4 regions of the Kaistia nematophila genome follow, and region 4 is predicted to be linked to each of the others. Evidence: predicted binding sites of a transcription regulator. Region 4 holds the regulator's gene; each other region holds the start of a gene.
What was found. The regulator LexA, encoded in region 4, represses DNA repair genes until DNA is damaged. The targets are predictions, from matches to a motif close to TGTTCNNNNTGTGTTCNG.

Region 1 (7,359 bases), on a different contig from region 4:
GCGCCGCCTGGCATTCCGAACCCGAAAGCGGCTCTCCGCCGACGGCCACCATCAGCGACGGCGCCAGCTCGAACCCGTCGGGCAGATCCGCGCGCACCGTCGCCTCGATGGCGTTGCGCGCGCCCTCCGAGACCGCGACGCCGGAAAGCGAAAGCTTGCTGTCGACCAGGTCGAAGCGCCCCCCCTGCAACCGGCTGATCGCCTGCAGCGCCGTATCGACCGCGTCGACGAAACCGTCCGGCGCGCCGCCGGCGAGCAGCAGGCGCAGCTCGATCCGGTCCGGGCCGAATTTCGGCCGCGCCGCCGCGATGATCTTCTGCACCACCTCGTCGGTCGGGACGTAGCCGCTCAGCGTCAACACCTCCGGCGTGCGCGCCGCCGCGAAAACGAAGGGCGAGACCGCTCCGGGAGACACCGCCTGGCGCCGAAGCTCCATGCTGGCCGGCAGCGTCTTCTTCAGCGCCTCGAGCAGGTTGGAATAGGCCGAGGTCGAAATCGCCTCGCCGACGATGTCGTATTTGCGCCCGGTCAGCGCCACCGAGCCCTTCTCGAGCAGGGAGAGTTGCTCGAGCGCGTATTTGAGGGCGCCAATCCAGTCCATCTTGGGGTCGCCATCGGCGATCCGGACATGGTCGGTGATGGCGACATCCGGAAAAAGCCGCGTCGCCGCTCCCATCACGTCGTCATGCGCCTGCAGCGACGGGACATAGCCTGTGAGCACGAGGGCTTCCGGGGTCCGGTCTGCCCGCCAGACATACGGATCCACCCGCGCCGGCAGCAGGTCGACCGAGCCTATACCGACGCCGATCGCCCGCTTGCTGCGGCGCGCCTCGATCTCGGCGAGCGCCATCTCGTAATCGGCGACGGTCTTGGCCTTGCCCTCGATCGAGAGCTTCGATCCGTCAATCGTAACGGTGCCGGCGCTCAGCCGCGCCATCTGGTAGGCGGCGAAGACCGCCGCATAGGAGAAGCCGTCCGGCCCGCCCGAGGCGAGTTGCGTCAGGTCGATCATCGGCACGCCGGGCAGCGCCACCGCCAGCGCGTCGGAAATATCGCGCCGCACCGCGACGGACGGAACGAAGCCGGTCTGCTCGACCGACTTGCCGTCATAGGTGACGGTCCAGGTGAACGACCGGCTGAGCGGCGGCAGAACGCGGACATTGCGGAACTGGCCGCCGCCCGGCGCGCCGCCGGCGATCGCGCGCGCCGCCGACGCGAAGCGGGCATCGTCGGCCGCGGTTCCATCGATCGACAAGTTGTTGCCGGTCAGCGTCACGCTTCCCCCGGCGAGTTCCGCCACGCGGCGGAGCGCGAAATCCGTCAGCACGAGGAAGCCGACCGGCTGGCCGCGCGCCAGCACGAGATCGTCCTCGATGGCGAGTGTCGGCAGTTCGCGGCTCGCGGTCGCGAGCACGGCGATCTTTGCCTCTTCCGAGGGAACGAAACCGCTGATGCGAAGGCGGTCGGGCTCGCGCGTCGCCGACCAGGTGTAGGGCGCCTGCAGCGGGATGATGCCGCTGCCGTCGACGACGCGGGCGACGCCCCAGACGCGCTCGGCCGATTCGACCGCCAGTCGCTGGGCGAGAAGCGTCGGCGAGGTGCCCATGACGGTGACGGTGCGGCCGCTGATCCCTGCCGAGGCCCAGGGCTGGCCGTCGAGCGCAAGCTGCTGGTCGACGCGGGCGCCGATGTCCGATTCGACCTTTCCCGCCGTGCTGACGAGCGCGGAGATCGCCAGGATGGTCACCAGGACGAGGCCGGGGATGAAGCAGAGCCGCCAGGCGCTCATGGTGACGTACCGGCCGCAAAGCGGCAGCGAGCCGCGCGACGCAACCCAGACAACCAGCCAACCAGGGCCCGTTGAACCGAGCTGCGCGTCATAGCTTCTCCTTCCGGCCGCCCAAGCCGACCGCCCCTTGGGCGGTTGGGGCGACAGACGAATGCAGGAGACGATTCAGACCGCATTCGCGATCCCGCCGCAAGCAATCGAACGCCTAATCCCCGGCAAGCTGCCGGGGAATGACGAGGGAGATAGCGTGTGTTGCCGGAATGTCAGCGCCGGGCGGCGGCGCTACTGGACGAACTGGGGATTCTTGCCCATCCAATCCTCGGCCATGGCAAGCGCCGTGCGGCGCTCCGTCTCGGTCGCGACCGAGAAGGCCTGCTCCTGGAGCTTCATGATCCAGGGATCGGTGGTGCCGGAGCGATCGCGGGCAATGGTCAGGAACATGAGCCCGACGACCGGCTGGCGCTTGACGCCGTCGCCCTCGAACAGCATGTGGCCGAGCAGCGCCTGGGCGCCGACATTGCCCTTGTCGGCCGAGAGCTTGGCCCAGCGGGCCGCCTGGCGCGGATCGCGATCGCCGCCCTCGCCGTCATAGTACATGCGGGCGAGGTTGAGCTGGGCGTCCGAGTCGCCGAAATACGAGGCGGCGTAGGAGAACATCTGCCGGGCGCGGCTGAAATCCGGCTGGATCGAAGAATTGGGAATGCCGTCGCGATAGTAGGAACCGAGCGCCACGAAGGCGTTCGACACGAAGCGGGCGGACGGCGCGTCGGGATTGTCGTCGGCATGGGCGTCGGCAATCTCGCTGAACAGCTCGAACGCCTTCATATCGTCCTTGGTCAGGCCGTCGCCTTCGGCATACATGCGCCCGAGCTTCCACTGCGCGACGGCGTGGCCCTTGTCGGCCGCATAGGTCAGCGCCTCGACCGCGGTCGACTTGTCGCCTTGCTTGTAGGCGTTGAAGCCGAAGCGGAACGCCTCGCCCGGCGACGCGTTGCGGTCCAGCGTCCTGGCGTCGAGCGCCAGCGCCTGCCCCGACCAAGAACCAAGGCCGGCGAGCACGCTGATGCAGAAGAGGGCGGCGCCGCCGAGCGCGTTACACATTCGCATTGTACGCCACACATTCCTGACGCTCGCGCCCACCGGCGGCCGCTTGGCCGCCAGGGTCGTCGAAGCGAAGTTCCCAGCTTGATCCGCGACAGCGCGGAGATTTCGATTTCCCGAAATATGGAATTGGTTTCGGGCGAATCCGAGGCCGATACAGGCGCGTTCTACTATTCGCGCCATCACAGCTACGTGTGCCCTTGAAGACCAACGAGAATTTTTACCGACAATACGCAAGGTTTGTCCTATCCGCCCCCGGATGAAGGGGACGGTCGTTCGACTTTATGGCTGAAAGGCGGCAATTGGGGCCGCTGGCCGTCCCCGCCGGCGGGTTGGTTTCAGACTGTTGCCAGACCGCAACATGGAATCGTGAGGCCCCGGCCAGACTCGCAAAACGCGAATCTTCTCACCACCTTGGCTGCCATCGGCCGAAGCATCGCGGCGAGCCGGTGCCCAGTCGAACAAATGAGGAACACACTCGCGCCGGGTCCCGGGGCGTGGCAAAATTCGATCTTGATTCGCCGCCTCGACCGCGCCATTGAGCGACCTCACAGTTACGGATGACCATGGCAGAGACCGACGACCTTTTCGGATCCGGTGCAACCGCACGAGCGATCAAGCCCGAAGCCGCACCGCGCGAAGCCCCCGCCGCCCGGCGCGCCGCCGCGCCCGCGACGCCCTCCGAAACCAGCTATTCGGCCGCCGACATCGAGGTTCTCGAAGGACTCGAGCCGGTGCGCCGCCGCCCCGGCATGTATATTGGCGGCACCGACGAGAAGGCGCTGCACCATCTCTTCGCCGAGGTGATCGACAACTCGATGGACGAAGCCGTCGCCGGCCACGCGACCTTCATCGACGTCGAGCTCTCCGCCGATGGCAGCGTCACCGTGACCGACAATGGCCGCGGCATCCCGGTCGACCCGCATCCGAAGTTCAAGGACAAGTCCGCGCTCGAAGTCATCATGACGACGCTGCATTCGGGCGGAAAGTTCGACTCGAAGGTATACGAGACCTCGGGCGGCCTGCATGGCGTCGGCATCTCGGTCGTCAACGCGCTGTCGGAATCGCTCGAGGTGGAAGTCGCGCGCGGCAAGCGCCTCTACCGCCAGACCTTCTCGCGCGGCCATGCGACCTCGAAGCTGGAGATGGTCGGCGAGGTCCATAACCGCCGCGGCACCCGCACCCGCTTCAAGCCGGACGAGCAGATCTTCGGCGTCGGCGCGCATTTCCGCCCCGAGCGGATCTTCGCCATGACCCGCTCGAAGGCCTATCTGTTCGGCGGTGTCGAGATCCGGTGGTCCTGCGCGCCGGAGCTGCTCAAGCCGGATGCGGCGACCCCGCCCACGGCGGTGTTCCACTTCCCGGCCGGCCTCAAGGATTTCCTGGCGGCCGAACTCGACAACGAGAAGCTGATCACCAGCCAGATCTTCGCCGGCCGGACCGACAAGGCGAGCGGTCACGGCGCGGCGGAATGGGCGATCGCCTGGTATCCGGGCGACGGCTTCGTCCGCTCCTATTGCAACACCATTCCGACGGCCGAGGGCGGCACGCATGAACAGGGCCTGCGCATGGCCCTGCTGCGCGGCCTGAAGTCCTATGCCGAGTTGACCGGCAACAAGCGCGCCGCCGCGATCACCGCCGAGGACGTGATGACGTCCTGCGCGGCGATGCTCTCGGTGTTCGTGCGCGAGCCGGAATTCGTCGGCCAGACCAAGGACAAGCTCTCCACCGCCGAGGCGACGCGCATCGTCGAGAAGGCGATGGGCGATCCGTTCGACCATTGGCTGACGGCCGCCCCGCAGGAAGCGTCGCGTCTGCTCGACTGGGTGATCGAGCGCGCCGAGGAGCGACTGCGCCGCCGGCAGGAGAAGGAAGTCAACCGCAAGACGGCGGTGCGCAAGCTGCGCCTGCCCGGCAAACTCGCCGATTGCAGCCAGACCGCCGCACAGGGCAGCGAGATCTTCATCGTCGAGGGCGATTCCGCAGGCGGCTCCGCCAAGCAGGCACGCAACCGCACCAGCCAGGCCGTGCTGCCGCTGCGCGGCAAGATCCTGAACGTCGCCAATGCCGGCCGCGAGAAGATGGCGCAGAACCAGCAGCTCGCCGACCTGATGCAGGCGCTCGGCGTCGGCGCGCGCAGCCATTACCGCGACGACGACCTGCGCTATGACAAGGTCATCATCATGACCGACGCCGACGTCGACGGCGCGCACATCGCCTCGCTGCTGATCACCTTCTTCTATCGCGAGATGCCGGCCCTGATCGAAAAGGGCCATCTCTACCTCGCGGTGCCGCCGCTCTACCGCATCAGCCAGGGCGGCAAGACGCTCTATGCGCGCGACGACCGGCACAAGGAAGAGTTGCTGGCGACCGAGTTCAAGGCCAAGGGCAAGGTCGAGATCGGCCGTTTCAAGGGCCTCGGCGAGATGCTGCCCGGACAGCTCAAGGAAACGACGATGGAGCCCAGCAAGCGGACGCTGCTTAGGGTCGGCATCGTTGACGGCGAGATCGCGCTTACGCAGGATGTCGTCGAGCAACTGATGGGCAACAAGCCGGAAGAGCGCTTCCGCTTCATCCAGGAGCGCGCGGTCTTCGCCAAGGAACTCGACATCTGAACGGCCGCGCCGCCGCTCGGCAGATTGACCGGTCGATGGAGCCTGGCTCCATGCCTTGCGGTCCCGCCACGGCGGGGGCGCATCCCAGGGAGGTTCTCCGATGATCCGCACGCTTCTCGCCGCCTGCATCCTGACCGCGGCCGCCGTCGCACCGCTACGCGCCGACACGGTCGAGGACAGCATTTCGCAGCTTGCGCCCTCGGTGCAGGACGTGCGCACGGTCGGCGCCTGGGAGAAGGACGGCCACAAGGGCTTCTATCGGGTTGTCGTTCTGCGGAGCGGCCCCGAGCCGACGGCGCGGCTTTTCGTCCAGTGGCTGGAGCGCGGCGCCGACGGCGCCACCACGGTCGCGCGCAATGTCGACATCAAGGAGATGGCCGACCTCAAACGCAATATCGGCGATTTCGTCATCGAGACGGATGCTGACGGCCTCAGCATCTTCCTGGAGTTGCTGGATCCGGCGGCGAGCGGCGCCAAGGAGAGCTACGAACTCTTCATCGGCGACGACGAGAGCTACCGTTTCGGCCCCGCGAGCAACTAGAAACCGGGCCTCCGCGACGGCAGGATTCGGCCATTCGTCGCGAAACAATTGACAAGTCCATGCAAAAGCTCGTATTTGCGTGCATCTTTCATCGATGGTGACGGGCTTCTTGCCGTCCCGTCGGGCTTTGGGCCCCTTTTCAAAACATGACCTTCTCTACGCTCGGACTGAGCCCCAAAGTGTTGGCTGCCGTTGAGGCAAGCGGATACACCACGCCGACGCCGATCCAGGCCGAAGCCATCCCGCATGTGCTTTCGCGGCGCGACGTCCTGGGCATCGCCCAGACCGGCACGGGCAAGACGGCATCCTTCACGCTGCCGATGATCACGTTGCTCGAGCAGGGCCGCGCCCGTGCGCGCATGCCCCGCACGCTGATCCTCGAGCCGACCCGCGAACTGGCAGCGCAGGTCGAGGAAAACTTCAACAAGTACGGTCAGAACCACAAGCTGAACGTCGCCCTGCTGATCGGCGGCGTTTCGTTCGGCGACCAGGAAAAGAAGCTGGATCGCGGCGTCGACGTCCTGATCGCCACCCCCGGCCGCCTGCTCGACCATTGCGAGCGCGGCAAGCTGCTGATGACCGGCGTCGAGATCCTGGTGATCGACGAAGCCGACCGCATGCTGGACATGGGCTTCATCCCCGATATCGAGCGCATCGCCAAGCTGATCCCGTTCACGCGCCAGACGCTGTTCTTCTCGGCCACCATGCCGTCTGAAATCCAGCGCCTCGCCGACACCTTCCTGTCGAACCCGGTCCGCATCGAGGTCGCCAAGCCCGCCACCACGGCCAAGACGGTGACGCAGCGCTTCGTCCACACGGGGCGCGAATCCTTCGACAAGCGCGAGACGCTGCGCGAGCTGATCCGCGGCGCCGTCGACCTCAAGAACGCGATCATCTTCTGCAACCGCAAGCGTGACGTCGCGATCCTCGCCCGCTCGCTCGAGAAGCACGGCTTCTCCGTCGGCGCGCTGCATGGCGACATGGACCAGCGGGCCCGCATGGCGACGCTGGACGCGTTCAAGAACAACCGCCTGACGCTGCTGGTCGCCAGCGACGTCGCGGCGCGCGGCCTCGATATCCCGGATGTCAGCCACGTCTTCAACTACGATATCCCGACCCATGCGGACGACTATGTCCACCGCATCGGCCGCACCGGCCGCGCCGGCCGCTCCGGCGCCGCTTTCACGCTGGTTGCCCCTTCCGACCAGAAGTACCTGGCCGCGATCGAGAAGCTGACGGGCGATGGCGTCGAGTGGATCGGCGAGCCGGCGACGGCAGACGATTCCGCTCCCGCCGCCCGCCGTGGCCGCGGC
Region 2 (7,359 bases), on a different contig from region 4:
GCTCGGCCGCGTCGAATCCTGGGGCGACGGCATCGAGACGGATGAGATCCTGACGCCGGAAGAAGCCGGCGACGAGATGCTGCTGATGGGCCTGAGGCTGACCGAAGGCATCGATCTGCGCCGCTACAAGGCGATCGCCGGCCGGCCGCTCGATCCACGCCGCATGGCGGATCTGATCGAGCACGGCATGGTCGAGCAGCTCGACGAGAACCGCGTCCGCGCCACCCGCTCCGGCTCCTTCGTTCTGGACGCGGTGGTAGCCGACCTCGCGGCCTGAGCTGGTCTCAGAAGAAAAGACCCTCACCCCAACCCTCTCCCGCAAGCGGTAGAGGGGGCCGGCCTGCGCCCGTCCGGCGGCCGGTGCCAAATGCTCTCCCTCTCTCACCTCTCCCACACGGGGAGGTCTGACCGAAAGTCCGGGTGAGGGGTTGATATCCGGCGAGGGCTGAACCCCTCACCCGTCGGCCTGCGGCCGTCGACCTCTCCCCATGGGAGAAGTGAAGATCCCCCGCCTGCCGCAGCGTCCATAGAGAGCGCCGGCCCAAAAGCCCTCGCTCGCTTGCGGGAGAGAGGTGGGTGAGGGTCTCGCTTGCCGCCTCGGCGAGCCGGCTACGCCCCCGTGCGGGCAAAGGTCTGCGGCGCCGGGGCGATCATGACCGGGGTGCCGCCGCCGAGCTCGTAGATCGCGAGCTGGCGCTGGTTAGTGCCGTCCGGCAGGAAGCGGAAGGCGCCGTCGACGCCGATGAAGCCGTTCGGATTGGCCAGCATGTCGGCGGTGAAGCGCTTGTCGCCATAGCGGGCGGCGAGTCCGGCGGCGAGGCTGGTCGCGTCATAGCCGAGCGAGGCGGTGCGCAGCGGCGGCGCGCCGAAGACACTCTGGTAGCGAACGGCGAAGGCGGCATAGCCGGCGCGGTCCGGCGCCGGATACCAGCCGCCGCGCAGCGTCGGCTCGGCGGCGATGCGCGGATCGTCCCACTGGCCGGACCCGAGGAACTTGACCTGGCCCGGCCTTATGCCGCGCGCGCTCAGGATCTGCGCCAGGAACGGCGCGGCGTCGCCGGCGTCGGGCATGAACACGGCGTCGACCTGGCCGCTCTGGATCACGGTGGCGAGCGCCTCCGCCTTCTGCTGCATGGCGACGCGATCGAGGCCGTAGCGCTCGATGGCGACGACCCGGGCTCCATTGGCGGTGGCAGCGCGCTGCAGCGCCGCCTCCATCACCGTGCCATAGCCGTTTTCCGGCAGGATGGCCGCGATCGAGCGTTTCCCCTGCGAGGCGGCATAGCCGATGATGCGGTCGGCGTCCGACTGCGGCAGGAAGCTCAGCAGATAGACGTTGCGCGCGGCGACGCTGGTATCGGTCGAAAACGCAACGATCGGGATACCGGCGGGCCTTGCCACGGAGGCGGCCGCTGCGACGGAGGGCGAGAAGAGCGGACCCATGATGAGCTCCGCTCCCTGCGAGATCGCCTCGGTCGCCGCCTGACGGGCGCCCTCCGGCGTGCCGCGATCATCCTTGATGAGGATCTGCAGATTGGCGCCGCCCTGGAATTCGCGCAGCGCCAGGTCGGCGGCATTCTTCAGGTTGGCGGCGATGACGCCGGCATTGCCGGTGGCCGAGGAGGGCAAAAGCAGCGCGACGCGAACCGTGCCGTTGCCGAGCGTGTCGCCGACGACCGGCTGGCCCCCCGTCGCAGACGGCGTCACGCCGGCTCCGGTGCCGGGTCCTCCGACGGTCGAGGCACAGGCGGCCAACAGGCCGAGCGCGGCGAAACAGGATGCGAACAACCCTGCCCTGCCACCGTCCAGCCGTTCGGAACGGAACCAACCCACACGCCTTCTCCTGTTCAATCGCAAGATGTAACTGTACTGGAAAGCCCATGGTTGTTCAGCGGCAAAGAGCGGCGGTCTCGGTGAATTCAGGTCTGGTGTCACTTCTCCACAACGTCGGCGCGGGCGCGTCATGAGCGCTCCCGGACAGGCGGAAACGCCGGAAGCAGGGCACGGCGAAAGCCGCGCCTTCTATCTGATCGACGGCCAGCGCCTGCGCGCGCCACGGATCGAGCCGGGCCTCTACATCGTCTCGACGCCGATCGGCAATCTGCGGGACATCACGCTGCGCGCGCTCGCGACCCTCGCCGCCGCCGACGTCATCGCCTGCGAGGACACCCGCGTCACCCGCGTGCTGACCCGCCACTACGGCATCGACACCGAGCTATTCGCCTATCACGAGCACAATGCCGACCGGCAGCGCCCGAAGCTGCTGGCGGCACTCGCAAGTGGCAAGGTGGTGGCGCTGGTCAGCGACGCCGGCACGCCGCTGGTCTCCGATCCCGGCTTCCGGCTGGTCGGCGACGTGCTCGCGGCCGGCCATCGCGTCGTGCCGATCCCCGGCGCCTCGGCGCTGCTGACGGCGCTGGTCGCGGCGGCGCTTCCGACCGACACCTTCCTGTTCGCCGGCTTCCTGCCCAACCGCACCGTCGGCCGCAAGAAGCGGCTCGCGGCGCTTGCCGACGTGCCCGGCACACTGATTTTCTACGAGTCGCCGCATCGAACCGCGGATTCGCTCGCCGACATGGCCGAGACGCTCGGCGGCGACCGCCCGGCCGTGGTGGCGCGCGAGCTGACCAAGACTTTTGAAACCGTCCGGCGCGGCACGCTCGCTTCCCTCGCCGAGGCCTTCGGCAGCGAGCCGTCGCCGAAGGGCGAGATCGTCATCCTGATCGGCCCGCCGATCGATGCCGAGCCCGATGCCGACGAGGTCGACACGCTGCTGGCGCGGCTGCTGGAAAGCCACCCGCTGAAGGAGGCGGCGTCGCTTGCCGCCACCGCGACCGGCATGGCCAAGCGCGACCTCTACCAGCGCGCGCTGGAGCTGAAGGCGGAGGCCGCCGAGGCCGAGGATGACGAAGACGGCGACGACCCGGGCGACGACGACGATGGCGAGGCCTGACCGCCGCGCCTCGGAACGACGCGGCCGTTTCGCCGAAACGGTCGCCGCCCTCTATCTCAATCTGAAGGGCTACCGCATCGTGGCGCGGCGCTTCCGCAGCCCGCTCGGCGAGATCGACCTCGTCATGCGGCGCGGCGACATGCTCGTCTTCGTCGAGGTCAAGGCGCGGCGGACGCGCGACGCCGCCATCCTGGCGATCACGCCGGCGGCGCGCGACCGCCTCATCCGGGCGGCGAAGAGCTTTATCGGCCGCCATCCCGAGACGGCAGGGCTAGCGCTCCGCTTCGACATCGTCGCGATCCTGCCGCGCCGGCTGCCGCACCACATCGTCGACGCTTTTGCTCGGGATCGCTGACGACGGCATTGCCATTCGGCCCCGCCACACGACATAAGAGGCCTATTCCGCATTGGGGGCCTATATGTCGCTTTCCGTCGCCGTCCAGATGGACCACATCGCCAGGATCAACATCCGCGGCGATTCCACCTTCGCCCTGATGCTGGAAGGCCAGCGGCGCGGCCACAAGCTCTACCACTACACGCCCGACCGCCTGTCGCTGAACGACGGCCGCGTCGAGGCGGCGATCGAGGCGGTCACCGTCCGCGACGTTCCCGGCGACCATTTCTCGCTCGGCGAGGCGGAGCGGACCGATCTCTCGACCATGGACGTCGTGTTCCTGCGCCAGGATCCGCCCTTCGACATGGGCTACATCACGACGACGCATCTGCTCGAGCGCATCCATCCGAAGACGCTGGTCGTGAACGACCCGGCCGAGGTGCGCAACGCGCCGGAAAAGATCTTCGTCACCGAATATCCGAAGCTGATGCCGCCGACCTTGATCTCGCGCGACGCCGACGAGATCCGCCGCTTCCGCCAGGAGCATGGCGACATCATCATCAAGCCGCTGTTCGGCAATGGCGGCGCCGGCGTCTTTCGCCTGTCGGAAGGCGACCAGAACCTCGCCTCGCTCTTGGAGATCTTCTCGGCCGCCTATCGCGGCGAGCCCTATGTCGTGCAGCGCTACCTGCCGGCGGTCCGGGCCGGCGACAAGCGCATCATCCTGGTCGACGGCGTCGCCGTCGGCGCCATCAACCGCGTGCCGGCGGATGGCGAGTCGCGCTCCAACATGCATGTCGGCGGTCGGCCGGAGCCGATCGAGCTGACCCGGCGCGACCGCGAGATCTGCGAGGCGATCGGGCCCGACCTGAAGAAGCGCGGCTTCGTCTTCGTCGGCATCGACGTCATCGGCGACTACCTGACCGAGATCAACGTCACCTCGCCGACCGGCATCCGCGAGGTGAAGCGCTTCGGCGGCGCCGACATCGCCTCGCTGGTCTGGGACGCCGTCGAGAGCAAGCGCTAGGGTTAACGGATTGCTACCAGGATCCGCGCCGCGAGGCCGGCGCGGATGTTCACGACCTGTTCTTGTATTCGCCCGAAAGTTGACGTAGCGTCATTCCGCAACGGGGATGACGGATATGGTCGCGCATGTCACGACGGTGGCGTTCCAGGGCATCGAGGCGGTGCCGGTCGACGTCCAGATCCAGATCGCGCCGGGCTTTCCCGGCATAGTCATCGTCGGCCTGCCGGACAAGGCCGTGGCAGAAAGCCGTGAACGGGTGCGCGCCGCCCTGCACGCCTCCGGCCTCGCTCTGCCGCCGAAGCGGATCATCGTCAATCTGGCGCCGGCCGACCTGCCGAAGGAAGGCAGCCACTACGATCTGCCGATCGCGCTCGGCCTGATGGCGGCGCTCGGCGTGCTGCCGGGCGACCAGCTGGCCGATTTCGTCGCGCTCGGCGAACTGGCGCTCGACGGCACCATCGCCTCCGTCGCCGGCGTGCTGCCGGCGGCGATCGGCGCCAACGCCATCGGCCGCGGGCTGATCTGCCCTTCCGCCTGCGGCCCGGAAGCGGCATGGGCCGGCGGCGGCATGGAGATCCTGGCCCCGCGCAGCCTGATCGCCATCGCCAACCACTTCAAGGGCACGCAGGTGCTTTCGCGGCCCGAGCCGGCGCTGAAGCGCGACGGCGCGGCGCTCGCCGACCTCGCCGACGTCCGCGGCCAGGAGAGCGCCCGCCGCGCGCTGGAGATCGCCGCCGCCGGCGGCCACAACCTCCTGATGGCCGGGCCGCCCGGGGCCGGCAAATCGATGCTGGCGAGCCGCCTGCCCTCGCTGCTGCCGCCGCTGTCGCCGAAGGAACTGCTTGAGGTGGCGATGATCGCATCCATCGGCGGCGAACTTGCCGGCGGCAAGCTGACCGACCGGCGTCCGTTCCGCGCGCCGCACCATTCGGCCTCGATGGCGGCGATGGTCGGCGGCGGCCTGCGCGCCCGGCCGGGCGAAGCCTCGCTCGCCCATCACGGCGTGCTCTTCCTCGACGAACTGCCCGAATTCACGCCGCAGGTGCTCGATTCGCTGCGCCAGCCGCTGGAGGCCGGCGAGGTGATGATCGCCCGCGCCAACCATCGCGTCCGCTATCCCTCCCGCTTCCAGCTGGTCGCCGCCATGAACCCGTGCCGATGCGGCATGGCAGGCGAGCCGGGCATGAGCTGCAAGCGCGGCCCGCGCTGCGCGGCCGACTATCAGGCGCGGCTGTCCGGCCCCTTCCTCGACCGCATCGACATGCGGATCGACGTGCCGGCGGTGACCGCGAGCGACCTGATCGGCGCGACACCTTCGGAAAGCAGCGCCGTCGTCGCCGAACGTGTGGCGGCGGCGCGCGCGCTGCAGGCCGAGCGGTTCGAGGCGCTCGGCATCGACGACATCCGCACCAACGCGCAATGCGGCAGCGCCCTGGTCGAGACGATCGCGACGCCGGACAAGGCCGGGGCGAAGCTGCTTGCCGAGGCCGCCGAGGCGCTGCGCCTTTCGGCGCGGGGCTATCATCGCGTGCTGAAGGTCGCCCGCACCATCGCCGACCTCGACGGCGCCGAGACGGTCGGCCGGCCGCATCTCGCCGAGGCGCTCCGCTACCGCATCGCCGGCGACCGGCTGCTGGCCGCCGCCTGAGCACGGCCGGAGGCCCGGCCGGCGACTCTGGATCGGCCCGATATTTCGACCGCTTGCCGGCTGGACGCGCCATCGCCGTCAGCGACCGGGCCAAACGACGGAACCGCGGACGGCCGAGACCGAGAAAGCGCTTCGTCACCGAACTGTCGGAGAACTGTGTTCTTCTCCGCAACGGGGTCAGAAATCCCGGCGGGAAAGCGTTGGGGACCAGCAGGAGAAGGTCAGATGGTCAAGCGCGGCAATGCGGCGACCCAGCAGGTTCTGCGCGTATCGGAAGCGATCATTGCTTTGCCGGCTCTATCGAAGCGGGCAATTGGCGGTATAAGACTCCCGATGCCGAAAGCCCTTCGCCCTGCTGCCATCCTGCCTGAAACGCTCGGTCGAATCGGAGCGCTGGAAGTGCGCCTTGCCGCCACGCCGCGCGAGGTAAAGAAGGCGCAGAAGCTGCGCTACAAGGTCTTTTACGAGGAGATGTCGGCGATCCCCGACGTGCAGGCGCAGCTGTCGCGCCGCGATCGCGACGGTTTCGACAAGATCTGCGACCACCTGCTCGTCATCGACCACGACACCCGCCTCGCTTCAGGCGAGGCGGCGATCGTCGGCACCTACCGCCTGCTGCGCCAGGAAGTGGCGAACCGCCACACCGGCTTCTACACGGCGAACGAATTCGACATCGGGTCGCTGCTGGAGCGGCATAGCGGGCTGAATTTCCTGGAGCTCGGCCGCTCCTGCGTGCTGAAGCCCTACCGCACCAAGCGCACGGTCGAACTGCTCTGGCACGGCATCTGGAGCTATGTCCGCAGCCACGGCATCGACGTGATGGTCGGCTGTGCCTCGCTCGAAGGCACCAATCCCGATGCGCTGTCGCTCCCCCTCTCCTTCCTGCACCACAGCGCCCGCGCCCCGGCCGAATGGACGGTGAGCGCGCTGCCGCACCGCCGCGTGCCGATGGACCGGATGGCAGAAGACGCGATCGACATGAAGGCGGCGCTGAAGACGCTGCCGCCGCTGATCAAGGGCTATCTGCGCCTCGGCGCCTATATCGGCGACGGCGCCGTGGTCGACCGCCAGTTCGGCACGACGGACGTGCTGATCGTGCTGCCGGTATCGGCGATCAGCGAGCGCTATGTGAACCACTACGGCGTCGACGCCACCCGCTACGCTGCCTGAAGGCCGGCAACCGCGGCTCCGGATGCGGGCCTAGCGGGGAGGAAAGGCGCGGCCGGGACGCGACCGGTAGGTCGGCAGCGTCCAGCCGAAGGTCAGTGCGCCTGCCCGCACCGCGAAGGCCGAAAGCGCACCCAGCACGGAAGCGGTCCAGAACGGCACGCCGAGCAGGATGGCGAGCACGAACAGGGTCGCGCCCACCACCGTCGCTGTCACATAGATTTCCCGGC
Region 3 (7,359 bases), on a different contig from region 4:
TCGCGACGCGGAACGTCGTCGGCACGCCGTCGGCGACCAGGCCCCCCTCGATCTTCCAGGGACCGAGCAGCGAGCGCGCGTCGACGGCGGCATTGATGTTGGAAAGCGAGACGGCCCTTCCCGTGCGGGCGTCGCGATAATCGATCACGCCGTCGGAGATATCGACCTTCTCCAGCGTCACGGCGTCGGGATCGAGCGACTTCGACGCTTCCGAACGGCGCAGCCAGTCGGGCAGGCCGTCGGCGCCGACGGTGACCTGCAGATGCGGCCGGGTGATCGCCATGTCGACCACCTTGAACGTACCCGAGATGAGCGGGATCAGCTCGATCCGGACCGCGAAGCGGTCCACCGTCATCATCGGCTTGTCCGGCGTTCCGCCGACGCGGACATCGGTGAATACCAACGAGGGCATGGGCAGCAGCGAGGCGTCGGCGGTCCCCGCGACGGTGACCGGCTGGCCGAGGATCTTCTCCGCCTCGCGCTCGAAGGTCGTGCGGAAGGCGTTCCAGTCCACGAACCAGGGGATCACCAGCGCCGAGACCAGCACGGCGATGATGATGCCCCCGATGATCAGATACAGCCTGTTCAGCTTCGCCTCCGCCTTGCCGACCCGCGCGGGAGCGCGCTCACGCGTCGGGCAGGATCTTGCCCGGATTGAGGATTCCGAGCGGATCCAGCGCCCCCTTGATCACTCGCATGATGTCGAGACCGTGGCCATGCTCCTTGACGAGATATTTGCGCTTTCCCTGGCCGACGCCGTGTTCGCCGGTGCAGGTGCCGTCGAGCGCGATCGCCCGCTCGTTCATCCGGCTGATCACGGCTTCCGCCTTGGCAATCTCTTCCGGATTGGTGACGTCGATCAGAAGCTGGGTGTGGAAATTGCCGTCGCCGACATGGCCGACGACCGGTCCGATCAGGCCGTTGGCCGCGATATCGGCGCTGGTCTCGGTGACGCATTCCGCCAGCCGCGAGATCGGCACGCAGACATCGGTCGAGACGCTCTGGATGGTGTCGCCGGGACGAAGCCCCTTCACGGCGAAATAGGAATCGTGGCGCGCCTGCCAGAGCTTGGTGCGATCCTCGGGACGCGTCGCCGAGGCGAACTCGCCGCCATTAAATTCCTGCGCGATCGCGGCGAACTGCTCCGCCTGCTCGGCGACCGAGGCCGGCGAGCCGTGGAATTCGAGGAAGAGATGCGGCGTCTCGGGCAGGCCGAGCTTCGCGAATTCGTTGGTGGCGCGGATCATCATGGCGTCGCCGAGCTCGATGCGGGCAATCGGGATGCCGCTCTGGATCGTCAGGATCGCCGCGTTGCAGGCATCCTCGACGGTCGGGAAGGAGCAGACGCCGGCGGCGACCGATTCCGGCAGGCCGTGCAGGCGAACCGTCACCTCGGTGATGATGCCGAGCGTGCCTTCCGAGCCGACGAGCAGCCGGGTCAGGTCATAGCCGGCCGAGCTCTTCTTGGCGCGGCTGCCGGTGCGGACGATCGAGCCATCGGCCATCACGGCCGTGAGGCGCACGACATTCTCGCGCATCGTGCCGTAGCGAACGGCGTTGGTGCCGGAGGCGCGCGTCGCCGCCATGCCGCCGAGGCTGGCGTCGGCGCCGGGATCGATCGGGAAGAACAGGCCCTGGTCGCGGATGAAATTGTTGAGCTGGATGCGGGTGACGCCGGCCTCGACGGTGCAGTCGAGATCCTCGGCATGCACCGCGACGATCTTGTTCATCTGCGACAGGTCGATCGAGACGCCGCCCTTCGGCGCGTTGACATGGCCTTCCAGCGAGGTGCCGGTGCCGAACGGGATGATCGGCACGCGATGCGCGGCGCAGATCTTCACGATCTCGGAGACTTCCTCGGTGGAAGCCGCGAAAACCACGGCGTCGGCGGGCTCGTTCGGCAGCCAGGTCGTCGTGTTGGCGTGCTGGCGCCGGATCTCGAGCCCACGGGTGAAGCGCGAACCGAAACGCTCCTGCAGAAGATCGAGCGCGGCGCCCAGAGCCACTTCATCACGCGCGCCATCGTTGCGCAGCGCCGAAACTACCATTCCGAGAACCTCCCAAGCGATTTCACGGCTTGCTCGCCATGTCGCCGGCAACCTAGCAAAATCAGGCTGCCACGCCAAAGACTTCCTGCCGTTGACGCGGCCTGCCGGAAGCCGGATTCGACGGTTTCACACGGTGGCGTTGCGGGGCTCCGGATAGCCTACCAGCTGGTTCGTCACAGTGAACCTTCGATGGCGATCTTGCCCGACCGTCCGGGCCGGTCGCTGGCCGCCGCCGCAGCAGCGGCATCGGAAAGTCCGAACCGCTCATCGATCGTCAGGCGGAGCGCGCTCGAGGCCGCGAGCCGCACCAGCTCGCCGATCAGACGCCCCAGTTCGCCACGGTCCGTCGCCGCCATCCGCCGCGCGCCCCAGAAACCCTTCACCGAAACCTGCCGGAAGATGAGGTCCCCCGACGAGATCACCAGCGGCTTGTTCGACATCGCGCCGAACGACATCAGCAGCCCGCCCTCGGCGAGCAGGCTGGCGAGCCTACCGCCCTCCTCGCCGCCGACGCTGTCGACCGCGCGCAGGATCGGCGCCCCGCCGGCGAGCGCCCGGACCCTGTCTTCCCAACCCGGCGCCTCGGTCGAGACGACATCGCCGATACCAAGCGCCGCCAGCTCGGCGATGCCGGCATCGCGGCGCACGAGGCCGATGACGCGGATGCCGCGCGCCTTGGCGAGCATGGCGACGATCTTGCCGACGGCGCCGTTCGCGGCGTTCTGGATCATGCACTGGCCGCTGGCGATCTGCAGGTCTTCAAGCAGCATCAGCGAGCTCAGCGGCATGGCAATCAGCTGGCAGGCCGTATCGTCGTCGATCCCGTCCGGCAACGGCACCGAGGCGGCCGCTGGCGCGAGGAAATAATCCGCCCAGGCGTCGGCGATACCTGCCGCCACCACGCGCTGGCCGATCGCGGGCTCCGTGACGCCCGGGCCCAGCGCATCGACAATGCCGACCGCCTCGCTGCCGCCGACCGCCGGCAGGGCCGGCTTGTGACCATAGGTGCCGCGGATGGTCCAAAGATCGTGGTTATGGATGGGCGACAGCATCATGCGGACGCGGACCTGGCCCGGCCCCGGCTGCGGCGTCGGCCGCTCGCCCGTCTTCAGGACCTCGGACGGAACGCCGAAACGCTCATAAACAGCCGCTCGCATGCGCCGCACTCCTCTTCTGCTGCCGATAAGGTAGCGCGCCGACCCGGTGCCCGCAAACGGCCGAGGCCTCGAAAAGACACGCTCCGCACTTGGACAGCGAGACGCCCTTTCTGTAGGAAAGCTGGCATGGACGGCTGCCGCGGTCCATATTTGTTCTCATGTCCAGCTCTTCGAATCGACCGCCCCTGAGATGACCGCTCCCTTCGACAGTTCCGCCCCCGCCCCGCGCCCCGGCGGCATTGCTGCGCGCGCGCTCGGCCGGGCTGCCGCCCCCACGCCCGATTATGTCGCCCGCCTCAATCCCGAACAGCGGATGGCGGTCGAGACGACGGAAGGGCCGGTGCTCGTCCTCGCCGGCGCCGGCACGGGCAAGACGCGCGTTCTGACGACGCGGATCGCCCATCTGCTCGCCACCCAGAAGGCCTATCCGAGCCAGATCCTCGCCGTCACCTTCACCAACAAGGCGGCGCGCGAGATGCGCCACCGCATCGGCGACCTGATCGGCCCCTCGGTCGAGGGCATGAACTGGCTCGGCACGTTCCACTCGATCGGCGTCAAGATCCTGCGCCGCCACGCCGAACTGGTCGGCCTGCGCTCCGATTTCACCATCCTCGACACCGACGACCAGATCCGGCTGATGAAGCAGGTGATCCAGGCCGAGAACATCGACGAGAAGCGCTGGCCGGCGCGGCAGCTCGCCAACCTGATCGACAGCTGGAAGAACCGCGGCCTGACGCCGGAAGACGTGCCGCCGGGCGATGGCGGCTCCTTCGCCGACGGCCGGGGCGTCAAGCTCTACAAGGCCTACCAGGCCCGCCTGAAGACGCTGAACGCCTGCGATTTCGGCGACCTGCTTCTGGAAAACCTGCGCCTCTTCCGCGAGCACCCCGACGTGCTCAGGGACTATCACCAGCGCTTCCACTACATGCTGGTCGACGAGTATCAGGACACCAACGTCGCGCAGTATCTCTGGCTGCGCCTGCTGGCGCAGGGCCGCAAGAACATCTGCTGCGTCGGCGACGACGACCAGTCGATCTATGGCTGGCGCGGGGCCGAGGTCGACAACATCCTGCGCTTCGAGAAGGATTTCCCGGGCGCCGTCGTCATCAAGCTCGAGCGCAACTACCGCTCGACCTCGCACATCCTCGGCGCCGCCTCGCACCTGATCACCCACAATGAGGGCCGCCTCGGCAAGACGCTGTTCACCGACGCCGTCGACCCCAATGCCGCCCGCGTCCGCGTCGCCTCGGCCTGGGATTCGGAGGAGGAGGCCCGCGCCATCGGCGAGGAGATCGAGGCGCTGCAGCGCAAGGGCCACAGGCTGAACGACATGGCGATCCTCGTGCGCGCCTCGTTCCAGATGCGCTCCTTCGAAGAGCGCTTCGTCTCGATCGGCTTGAACTACCGCGTCATCGGTGGTCCGCGCTTCTACGAGCGGCAGGAAATCCGCGACGCCCTCGCCTATCTGCGCGTCGTCGCGCAACCCGCCGACGACCTCGCCTTCGAACGCATCGTCAACGTGCCGAAGCGCGGCATCGGCGAGACCACCGTCCGCCTGCTGCACGACCATGCGCGGGCGCGCGACATCCCGATCATCGAGGCGACCGACGAACTGATCCAGACCGAAGAGATCAAGTCGACCAAGACGCGCACGGCGCTGCGCGATCTGCTCGCCTCCTTCGGCCGCTGGCGCTCGCGCCTCGACGACATGAAGCACGGCGAACTGGCCGAGATGATCCTCGAGGAAAGCGGCTACACCGACATGTGGCAGCAGGACCGCTCGGCCGACGCTCCGGGCCGGCTCGAAAACCTGAAGGAACTGGTCCGCTCGATGGAGGCGTTCGAATCGCTGGGCGGCTTTCTCGAGCACATCGCACTCGTCATGGACACGGACAACACCGAGAACCAGGACGCGGTGTCGATCATGACACTGCATTCCGCCAAGGGGCTGGAATTCGAGACAGTGTTCCTGCCCGGCTGGGAGGAAGGCCTGTTTCCGCACCAGCGCTCGCTCGACGAGAGCGGCCGCGCCGGACTGGAGGAGGAGCGCCGCCTCGCCTATGTCGGCATCACCCGCGCCAAGCAGCGCGCCATGATCTGGTTCTCCTCGAACCGCCGCATCCACGGCCTCTGGCAATCCAACGTGCCGTCGCGCTTCCTCGATGAACTGCCGGAAAAGCATGTCGAGGTGATCGAGCAGACGTCGAGTTATGGCGGCTACAATGTCGGCGGCGTCGGCAATTACGGCGCCAGCCGTTTCGACCGCGCCGACCCGTTCACCAACACCTATTCGACGCCCGGCTGGCAGCGTGCGCAGGCCAACAAGGGTTCGGCGCAGGCGCATGCCCGCGCCGTCCCCCGGCAGATCGAGGGCGAGCTGGTGGCGAAATCGACCGGCTCGGCTTCGAAGTACAAGCTCGGCGAGCGCGTCTTCCACCAGAAGTTCGGCTATGGCGCGGTCATCGAGATCGAGGGCAACAAGCTGACGGTCGACTTCGAAAAGGCCGGCAGCAAGAAGGTGGTCGACAGCTTCGTGACGAAACACTAGGGCCGCGAAGCAAGTAGCTTTGCGCCACGTCTCACCTCTCCCGCGGGAAGAGGTGAGAGCCGGATTTTGCCACTCCAGTCTGCCTCAGCGGTCGCCTTCCAGCCGCATCAGCCCGGCCTCGGTCGGACGGAAACCGCAGGCGCGGTAGAAGCCGGCGAGATGCGGCTCGTAGTCGACATGCAGCCACGCCGCGCCGCGCGCCGCCGCGAGCTCGGCCGCCCGGCGCACCAGCCGCGTGCCGAGCCCCTTGCGCCCGTGGTCGGGATGCACGGTCGGATCGAGCAGGAAGGCATGGATGCCGCCATCCCAGGCGACATTGACGAAGCCGACCAGAGCGCCTTCGGCATAGGCGCCGAGATGCACGAGGCTGCGCGACAGGATCGCCCGCGGATCGGCCGGCCCTTCCGCCTGCCACGCCGCCCGCCAGAGCCGATCCATCTCGTCACGGCTCGGAAAGGGATCGACGCGGATTTCGGTTTCGGCCATGAAGCGCATTCCCAATTCGGTTCCAAGGCGGATATGAAGTCATCATCCGCCGCCAGACAAGGTTCACGCACTTGACCCTCATCGCTTCCCTCAACCTCGCCAAGGAATCCGACGCGACCCGCCTGATCGAGGCGATCGGCGAGGACGAAGCGCTCGGCTACCCCTCCGCCGCCACCACGGAGCAGGCGGACCAGAGCTGGACCGTTGACGTGTATTTCGAGGAGCAGCCCGACGAGCCGGCGCTCGCCCGCGTCGTCGCCGCGATGCTCGGCCCGGATGCCGGCCGCTTCGTCGTGTCGGAGCTCGCCGACGAGGACTGGGTGGCGAAGTCGCTCGAGGGCCTGAAGCCGGTGCGCGCCGGCCGCTTCCTCGTCCATGGCAGCCATGACCGCGACAAGGTGCAGCCCGGCGACATCGCGATCGAGATCGAGGCGGGCGAGGCGTTCGGCACCGGCCATCACGGCACCACGGCCGGCTGCCTGGAGGAGATCGACCGGCTCGGCAAGCTGCACGACTACAAGAGCATCCTCGACCTCGGCACCGGCACCGGCGTGCTCGCCATCGCCATCGCCAAGGCGTGGGAGAAGCCGGTGCTCGCCACCGACATCGATCCGATCGCCACCCGCGTCACGGCCGAGAACGCGGCGCTGAACGGCGTCGGCGACAAGATCGACGCCGCCACCGCCGAAGGCTTCGGCAATCCGGTGATGGCGGCGCGCGCGCCGTTCGACCTCGTCGTCGCCAACATCCTCGCCGGCCCGCTGATCGCGCTGGCGCCGGAAATCGTGCAGCACCTCGCGCCTCAGGCGACCGTGGTCCTTTCGGGCCTTCTGGTGGCGCAGGGCCCAGCCGTCACCGCCGCCTATGAGGCCGAAGGCCTCAAGCTGACGCGCCAGGGCGAGCAGGAAGGCTGGCTGACCCTCACGCTGGAGCGGTAGGCGCCATTCTTCAGCCTTAGGTGGCCCTACTGACTCTAGATCAACTAGAGGCTGGGCGGCTCAGACTCCAACTGACTTCTGAGCCCCCAGACACCCTGCCCAATTCCGTTTACACTGAAGAATATGTCTCTAGTTCGACGCCAATTGCTCGAGTCAGACGAATTATACTCAAGCTCTTTTCG
Region 4 (7,359 bases):
ATAGCGCGGCGCGCGGCCCTCGGCCCGCGCCTTCTCGCGCATCGCGTCGAGCTCGGCCGGCGTGCAGTAGCAGCGATAGGCCTTGCCGGCGGCGAGCAGCTCCTCGACCACCTCGCGATGACGCGGCGCGCGGGCGAACTGGAACACGGTCTCGCCGTCCCAGTCGAGGCCGAGCCACTTCAGGCCGTCGAGGATGGCGTCGATGGCGGCCTCGGTCGAGCGTTCGCGGTCCGTGTCCTCGATCCGCAGCAGCATTTTGCCGCCCGTATGCTTCGCATAGAGCCAGTTGAACAGGGCGGTGCGGCCACCGCCGATGTGCAGGAATCCGGTAGGCGAGGGGGCGAAGCGGGTGACGACCGGTTTGGACATGGACTGATCTCGATGTGCGGGGAGCCGCAAGGAAGCCAAGGGGCATGGAGTCTCGCCACTCGGCGATCTGCGGCAGGTCATGTAGCATAGGGTCGCGCAGGGGCCAAACGGGTTTGGAAACGCCCGGCCCGCTTTGCCCAGCTGCGAAAAGGCGGGGGCATGACTGAGCTCGATCCGCGCGAGAAGGAGGGGGTGCGCGATCCGCCGGACGCGTTGCGCGCCCGCCGACTGCTCGTGCCGGGCGGCGCCTCGCCGGCCACCCGCGCCGCTGCCGCGCTGGACCGCCTGCAGCTCGGCGCCGGCGCTTGGCTGGAGCGCGAGATCGAGGCGGGGCGCGGCTTTCCCTGGCTGCCCGTCCTCTTCGGCATCGGCGCCCTCATCTATTTCGCGCTGCCGTCCGAGCCGTCCTTCGCCGCGCTGGCGGGCCTCGCCGTCCTGCTCTGGGCCCTCGCGGTCTGGCGGCGGCAGAGCGCCGGCGCGGTCCGCCTGCTCATCGTGCTGGCGATGGCCGCGAGCGGCACGGCCGCGATGAAGCTCCGCACCGACAATCTGGCGACGCGGGTGCTCGAGCGGCAGGTGACGGGGACGGTCACGGGCTGGGTCGAGGACCGCAAGGCGCGGCGTGGCGGATACCGATTGACGCTGCGGGTCGCGAGCCTGGACGCAAGGCGCGTCACGACCGTGCCGCAGCGGGTCACCGTCACCGTGCGCGGCAAGACGGCGCCCAATGTCGGCGACGGCGTCTCCGTTCTGGCGCGGCTTCGGCCGGCTTCGGGGCCAGTGCTGCCGGGCGGCTATGATTTCGCCCGCGATTCCTATTTCCGCGGCATCGGCGCGACGGGCTTCGCCTATGGCGCGGCCAGGCCGGCCGACATCGGCCCAGCGCCGCTGTCGATCCGCCTGCGCCAGCCGCTGGAGGCCGTCCGCGAGGCGATCCGCGCCCGCATCGTCGCCGGCCTCGACGGCGAGAGCCGCTACATCGCCTCGGCGCTCATCATCGGCGACGCCGGCGGGCTGGCCGAGAAGACCGAGGACGACCTTCGCCTCTCCGGCCTCGCGCATGTGCTCTCGGTCTCCGGCCTGCACATGGTGCTGGTGACCGGCGTCGTGTTCTGGAGCGTGAGGGCCGGGCTGGCGCTGATCCCGTCGCTGGCGCTCCGGCGGCCCATCAAGAAGTGGGCGGCGATCGCGGCGCTGCTGGTCAGCGGCTTCTACCTGCTGATTTCCGGCCTCGACGTCGCCGCGCAGCGCTCCTTCATCATGACCTCGATCGTCTTCCTCGCCGTCCTGCTCGACCGGCGCGCGATCTCGATGCGCAATGTCGCGCTCGCCGGACTGCTGGTGCTCGCGATCACGCCGGAGAGCATCCTTTCCGCCAGCTTCCAGATGTCGTTCGCCGCCACGGTGGCGCTCGTCGCCGGCTTCGAGATCCTGGCCGACCGTCGCAGGCGCCGCGCCGAACCCGGCCTCGTTGGGAACCGCAGCGGGGCGGCGGCCGTCCCCCGGCGATTCGCCCTGTTCGTCGGCGGCATGGCGGTGACGTCGCTGCTCGGCGGCCTCGGCACCACGCCCTTCGCGCTCTATCACTTCCAGCGCATGGCGCCGCTGTCGATCCTCGCCAATGTCGCCGCGATGCCGCTGACCGACTTTCTCGTCATGCCCTTCGCGCTGCTCTCCGTGCTCGCCATGCCCTTCGGGCTCGAGGCTTTGCCGCTCTGGGTGATGGATTGGGGCATCGGCGGCATGCTCGGCGTCTCGGCGACGGTCAGCCTCTGGTCCGGTCAATCCGGCGGCGCGGCCATGCCGGGCGCCGCCGCGCTGCTCCTCTTCGTCGCCGGCTTCGTCTGGCTGGCGCTCTGGCACGAGCGCTGGCGGCTATTTGGCCTCCTGCCGATGTTGCTCGGCACCGCACTCGCCTTGATGCCGGCGCGGCCCGGCATCCTCGTCGCCGCGGATGGAAAGCAGCTGGCGATCCGTGGCGAGGATGGCGCCTATCGCATCGTCGCGGGCGATCCGGACCGCTTCATCAGCGAGATATGGCTGCGTTCGGACGGTGACGGCCGCGACGCCAGGGAGGCGGGCGTGGTTCAGGCGGGCGGCTGCGATGCGTCGGGCTGCGTGGGAATGTTGCCCGACGGCCGGCAGGTGGCGCTGGCGCTCGACCGATCGGCCTTCGAGGAGGATTGCCGGCGCGCCTCGCTGGTGGTGACACCTCTCGCCGCGCCCGAAAACTGCGCCCGCCATGCCGCCGTCATAGACCGCCATGTGCTGGCGCGCTCAGGCTCGATCGCACTGTCGTTCGCGGAGAAGGAGGAATCCCCGGGCCCGGCGCCGCAAGCCACGGTGCCCAATGCGCCGAAGCCAGATTCCTCGAAACTGGATGCTCAGAAGCCGTCAATTCCTGGCGCCGATGATGAGTTCGTCGGGCTCGCATCGGGACGCGGCTCGTCACGCTACGACATCGTCGAGCGAAATGCCGACGACGAGGACGTGCTCGCGCCAGAACCACCGGCCGAGGCCCCGGAAACCACAGCCGCAGCCGCGCCGCGCCCAGCCGTCGCTTTCGAGATCCGCGCCGCCTACCCGCCGGTGCGGCGTCCCTGGATGCCGGCCTATCAAGCGGAGCCGGCGGATCAGTAGGTGCGCAACAGGCCGACCAGCTTGCCCTGGATACGGACGCGGTCCGGTCCGAAGATGCGGGTTTCATAGGCCGGATTGGCGGCCTCCAACGCGATCGAAGCGCCCTTGCGGCGGAGCCGCTTCAGTGTCGCTTCCTCCTCGTCGACCAGCGCCACGACGATGTCGCCGGAATCGGCATTGTCGCTCTTGCGGATCAGCACCGTGTCGCCGTCGAGGATGCCGGCCTCGATCATCGAATCGCCACGCACCTCGAGGGCGAAATGCTCGCCGCCGCGCAGCATGTCGGGCGGCACGGCGATCACATGGCTCTGGGTCTGGATGGCCGAGATCGGCACGCCGGCGGCGATCCGGCCCATGACCGGGATGATCACCGGCTCGCCGGCCTCGTGCACGTCCTCCACCGGACGGGACTTGCCCAGGCTGCCCTCGATCACGCTGGGCGAGAAGGCCTGCTTTTTCGGCCGCGCCATCGCCGGCGTCATCGTCTCCGGCAGGCGGACGACCTCCAGCGCGCGGGCCCGGTTGGGCAGGCGGCGAATGAAGCCGCGCTCTTCCAGCGCCTTGATGAGGCGGTGGATGCCGGATTTGGAGCGCAGGTCCAGCGCGTCCTTCATTTCGTCGAAGGAGGGAGGGACGCCCGCTTCCTTGAGGCGCTCCTGGATGAACATGAGGAGTTCATACTGCTTCCGGGTGAGCATCTCGTTCTCGCGCTGCCAATCTTGCCAGGGATGACGACAGAATCGCCAAGGTACAAAACACGAACAGGATAGCTGTTCCCCATGTGTTCTGCAAGGCGATGGCTTGCGATGCGCGGCCGGGTTCGCGCGGGACGCGCGACTAGGGTGGCCCACGCGGTTGGGCACGGCGTGGCGGGGCGTCGTCGTCTGCTGTCGACCCCGGCGTGGGAGGTGGCCGCAGGCGTATCCTATTCGCCGATTGGATGTTTCCGGAGCGAGCCGAGATCCTGCATCCATAGGCCGCCATCGTCGACATGGGCGGGGTGGTAGAGGCGGTTGCGCGGGATCGTCTCGAAGGCGGCGTCCCGTTCCTCGGCCAGGTAGTCATAGCCGATCGGCTGGTCGGCGCGGTTCGGATCGAGGAAATTATAGAGGTCGCGCCGCGCCAGACGGCGTGCGGGGGCAATCATCTTGAGATGATACAGGTCAAGGTCGCAATGCCTTGTCTGGAAGCCGCCGTCCCTGGGAAACCAGAGGTCGTGCAGCCCCGTGTCCGTGCGCTCGGCCGGGTCGAACATCGTGAACAGGCAATAGCGGATCTTCTTCCCCCAGATGCCGTCGATGCGATAGGTCGTCGGCGTGTACATTTCCCGGAAGCGAAAACCCCAGGCGACGCGACCGGACTCGGCCATCAGTCGTCTGATCCGGGAGCGCACGCCGGCTTCGAAGCGCTCGTCCGGGTCAACGGCGAGGATCCAGTCCGCGCCGGCCTTTCGTGCCTCCTGAAGCAGGATGCGGCGACGGCCCGCCTCGGAACTGAACACGCCCGTGGCGGCGCGATCGTCGAACGCCACCCAGCCATCGACGATCGGCTCGATATTGGCGAGCAGGTTCGGTACGAGGTGCGCGTCGAAGCGGTAGCTGAAGACGGCGAACACCTGCGGACGACGGCGCCGCAGGGTGAGCCAGGGATGGCGCGGCGGCTGCGTCAGTCGCTTAAGGGTTATCATGCAGGGATTCCCGGCAATCGGTGGCGCGCCCTGTGCCGAGGTCGGAGGGCAGGAGACCCGAAAGCAGGGCCCCGGTGGCCCTGGCCAGGAGCGCCGCTCTGAGGATCGGCATGGCTTCAAGCACGGTCGCGAGTTCGTCTGCCTCGAGCCCCTGGCGCGCGAATTCGAGCGCAAGCGACGGCTGACGCAGGATTTCTTTCGCGATCTTGATCCGGCGGGCTCCGAAGACCTGCTGGCGCTCCTTGCCGTAGCGGACGCCGCGGCAGAACTGGTCGCGCAGGAGGGACAGAAGGCGCGTCTCGTTCAGATGCTCGGTCTGGATGCGCCCATCCCACACGGGCCTTAGGGGCGCGGGCAACCGTTCAAGGAACTCGGTGTCTTCGCCGCTTCTCAGGGTTTCATCGAACAGGCCGAACTCGTCGAACAGCGAGCGCTCATAAGAAGCGCCGAACCGGATCGTCTTCTCGGCCGGGAGCCGAGGCAGCCGGCGCATGAACATGCCGAGATGGGCGGCGCTGGCGACCCGGCTTTGCGGGGCGCTGTTGACGATGGCGCTGGCCACCGTCCGCGCGCCGGCCCCATGCGCCGCGAGCCGGTGCTGGATCCAGCCGGGACGGGCCCGGCAGTCGGCCGCGAGGAACGCCACGTAGCGCGCGCTGGTTTCGGCTATGCCCCGGTTGCGGGCGCCACCGGCGAACAGGCGCTCCCGATAGTCGAGGCACGGAACCTCGATGCCTTCGGCGCGCAGCACGTTGCGGACGGAGCCGCCACCGGAATTCACGACGACGATCCCCGTGGGTTCGCCCTGTTCCAGCAGCGATCTGACAGCCCCGATCACGTTCGACTGCGCCCTGTAGCTGAGCACGATCGTCGCGATGTCATTCGCCTTCAAGGATATCTCCCCGGATTGTCCCGGGAGCTGGCGCCTGCGCCCACCCTTCCTCGCCACTGCCCCCGCCGTCCATATCCATTCCAGGATGGCACCGGCCGAGCATAGCAGCCGGGGCCGGCCGGAATGGAGTGACCAACGTCACACCCGCGCAGCGCGGGCGCGGAACCCGGCGGCAGGGCTGAACTAGACCCGGCGTTGGCGATCAGGCCAGCTTGATCGGCGTCCGTCGCTGCGGACGCCGGGGGGCATCGGACCCTCGTGCTCCATGTCGACTTCAAAGGCCGAGGAGCGTGTGCACGGCGGCTGCATCGACGTGCCGGCCATAGTCGGCGAGCTGGAAGCTCTCGGCATGGGCTACCCTTGAGCCGTGCTCCGGACCGTACTTGGCCAGGATTTCCTCTCTCATCACGTCGGCCGACATGAATTCATGCCAGTGCGTCAGGATGAATTCGCGCCGCACGGCCCAATCCTCGCTCGCCGGGACCTTGTCGCGAAAATCACGTTCGAAGGGCGCGAACTCGAAGAACTGGGTGGCGTGCTCGGCGCAGGCTCTTAGCTTGCGCTCGATGCTGGCGTCCACGTCCACCACCACTTCGTGCTGGTGGGTGGCGAACGCGCCATAATCCGTCATCTTCAGGCAGACCGGCGCGACCGCGAGCGGCGGGTAGGCCGGCACGACATTGCCATTGGTGAAGAAGCCCGAGGCGTCGCGAACCGCCCGTCCTGCCATGCGATTATCGATATGGCCGGGCTGCTCGTCATGAAACGTGATCACGAGATCCGCCTGCCAGCGACGCACCGAGGCAATGATCGCCGTCCGCACCGCGATGTCGGCCATCAACTCGCCGTCATGGATGTCGAGGATCTCGTAGTCGAGCACGCCGAGATGGCGGGCGGCGGCATAGGCTTCGCGCGCACGGCGCCGCTTCAGGGGCTTGCGCGCCATTTCATAGTGGCCGGCGTCGCCATTGGTCAGCGACAGGAACTTGATCGCCGCCCCCTTGTCCGCCAGTCGCGCGCAGGTCCCGCCGGCATAGAGCTCCGCCTCGTCGGGATGGGCTTTCACTACGATGACCTTCAGCGGATATGTCATGGGGGCGCTTTTCCTTGCGACGACTTCGGCGCAGTCGCGCCATGGATGGGGTGAGGGGGAGGGCTCTCAGGGCTGGCCGCGCGCGGCGCTGCCGCCGGCAAACAGCCGCTCGCGGGCATGGTCGAGCGCCAGCTCGATGGCCCCGGCCCTGACCGCATTGGAGCCCACAGCCGAGGGGACGATCTGCGGCATCGCGATCGGGAGTCTCGCCAGGACCTGGGCCACGCCGCGCGAAAGCCGACGGCCAGCCGCGTGGCCGATCGCTCCGCCCAGCACCACCATCTCGGGATCGAGAATGCCGATCGCGCCGGTGAGCCCGGCCGCGACCCGGTAGGAAAGGTCCGCAAAGAAGGCCGCATGACCGTCGCCGCCGGCAGCCCGCGCGATGGCGGCGGCGGCATCCTCGCCGTCGAGCCCATGCTCGGCAGCGAGCGCCGCGACGGAGGCCGGGCTTAGAAGGTCCTCGAGCAGCGCCATGCGTACGGTCTCGCCCGGCGCGGCGAGCCGATCGGGAACCATCGTCCCGCCCAGTTCGCCGGCCATGCCGGTGTAGCCGCGCAGCAGCTTGCCGCCGATGACGGCGCCGGCGCCGACGCCGTCGCCGATCCAGAACAGGATGAAGGACTGCACGCCCTCGGCCGCGCCGGCCGACATCTCTTCAAGCGCGACCAGATTGAC

Region 1: parE (DNA topoisomerase IV subunit B) is a predicted target of LexA. The motif match lies at 3,348-3,365, and genes of this name have one in related genera.
Region 2: OSH07_RS00410 (YifB family Mg chelatase-like AAA ATPase) is a predicted target of LexA. The motif match lies at 4,361-4,378, and genes of this name have one in related genera.
Region 3: OSH07_RS09625 (ATP-dependent helicase) is a predicted target of LexA. The motif match lies at 3,346-3,363, and genes of this name have one in related genera.

The regions. Positions count from the first base shown of each region.
Region 1 covers NZ_JAPKNK010000002.1:501,442-508,800, forward strand. Annotated here, with positions in the region: gene OSH07_RS06685 (OmpA family protein) at 1-1,789, opposite strand, end outside; gene OSH07_RS06690 (tetratricopeptide repeat protein) at 2,072-2,896, opposite strand; gene parE (DNA topoisomerase IV subunit B) at 3,457-5,505, shown strand; gene OSH07_RS06700 (hypothetical protein) at 5,606-6,046, shown strand; gene OSH07_RS06705 (DEAD/DEAH box helicase) at 6,193-7,359, shown strand, end outside.
Region 2 covers NZ_JAPKNK010000001.1:82,668-90,026, reverse strand. Annotated here, with positions in the region: gene hemW (radical SAM family heme chaperone HemW) at 1-277, shown strand, start outside; gene OSH07_RS00430 (penicillin-binding protein activator) at 610-1,707, opposite strand; gene rsmI (16S rRNA (cytidine(1402)-2'-O)-methyltransferase) at 1,964-2,953, shown strand; gene OSH07_RS00420 (YraN family protein) at 2,904-3,308, shown strand; gene gshB (glutathione synthase) at 3,373-4,314, shown strand; gene OSH07_RS00410 (YifB family Mg chelatase-like AAA ATPase) at 4,430-5,962, shown strand; gene olsB (l-ornithine N(alpha)-acyltransferase) at 6,296-7,132, shown strand; gene OSH07_RS00400 (trimeric intracellular cation channel family protein) at 7,163-7,359, opposite strand, start outside.
Region 3 covers NZ_JAPKNK010000003.1:226,658-234,016, forward strand. Annotated here, with positions in the region: gene OSH07_RS09610 (AsmA family protein) at 1-673, opposite strand, end outside; gene OSH07_RS09615 (FAD-binding oxidoreductase) at 627-2,048, opposite strand; gene OSH07_RS09620 (zinc-binding dehydrogenase) at 2,222-3,205, opposite strand; gene OSH07_RS09625 (ATP-dependent helicase) at 3,396-5,753, shown strand; gene OSH07_RS09630 (GNAT family N-acetyltransferase) at 5,838-6,239, opposite strand; gene OSH07_RS09635 (50S ribosomal protein L11 methyltransferase) at 6,311-7,177, shown strand.
Region 4 covers NZ_JAPKNK010000008.1:156,417-163,775, forward strand. Annotated here, with positions in the region: gene gltX (glutamate--tRNA ligase) at 1-369, opposite strand, end outside; gene OSH07_RS18160 (ComEC/Rec2 family competence protein) at 529-3,009, shown strand; gene lexA (transcriptional repressor LexA) at 3,003-3,707, opposite strand; gene OSH07_RS18170 (glycosyltransferase family protein) at 3,935-4,696, opposite strand; gene OSH07_RS18175 (glycosyltransferase family 2 protein) at 4,683-5,588, opposite strand; gene OSH07_RS18180 (PIG-L deacetylase family protein) at 5,863-6,681, opposite strand; gene OSH07_RS18185 (ROK family transcriptional regulator) at 6,748-7,359, opposite strand, start outside.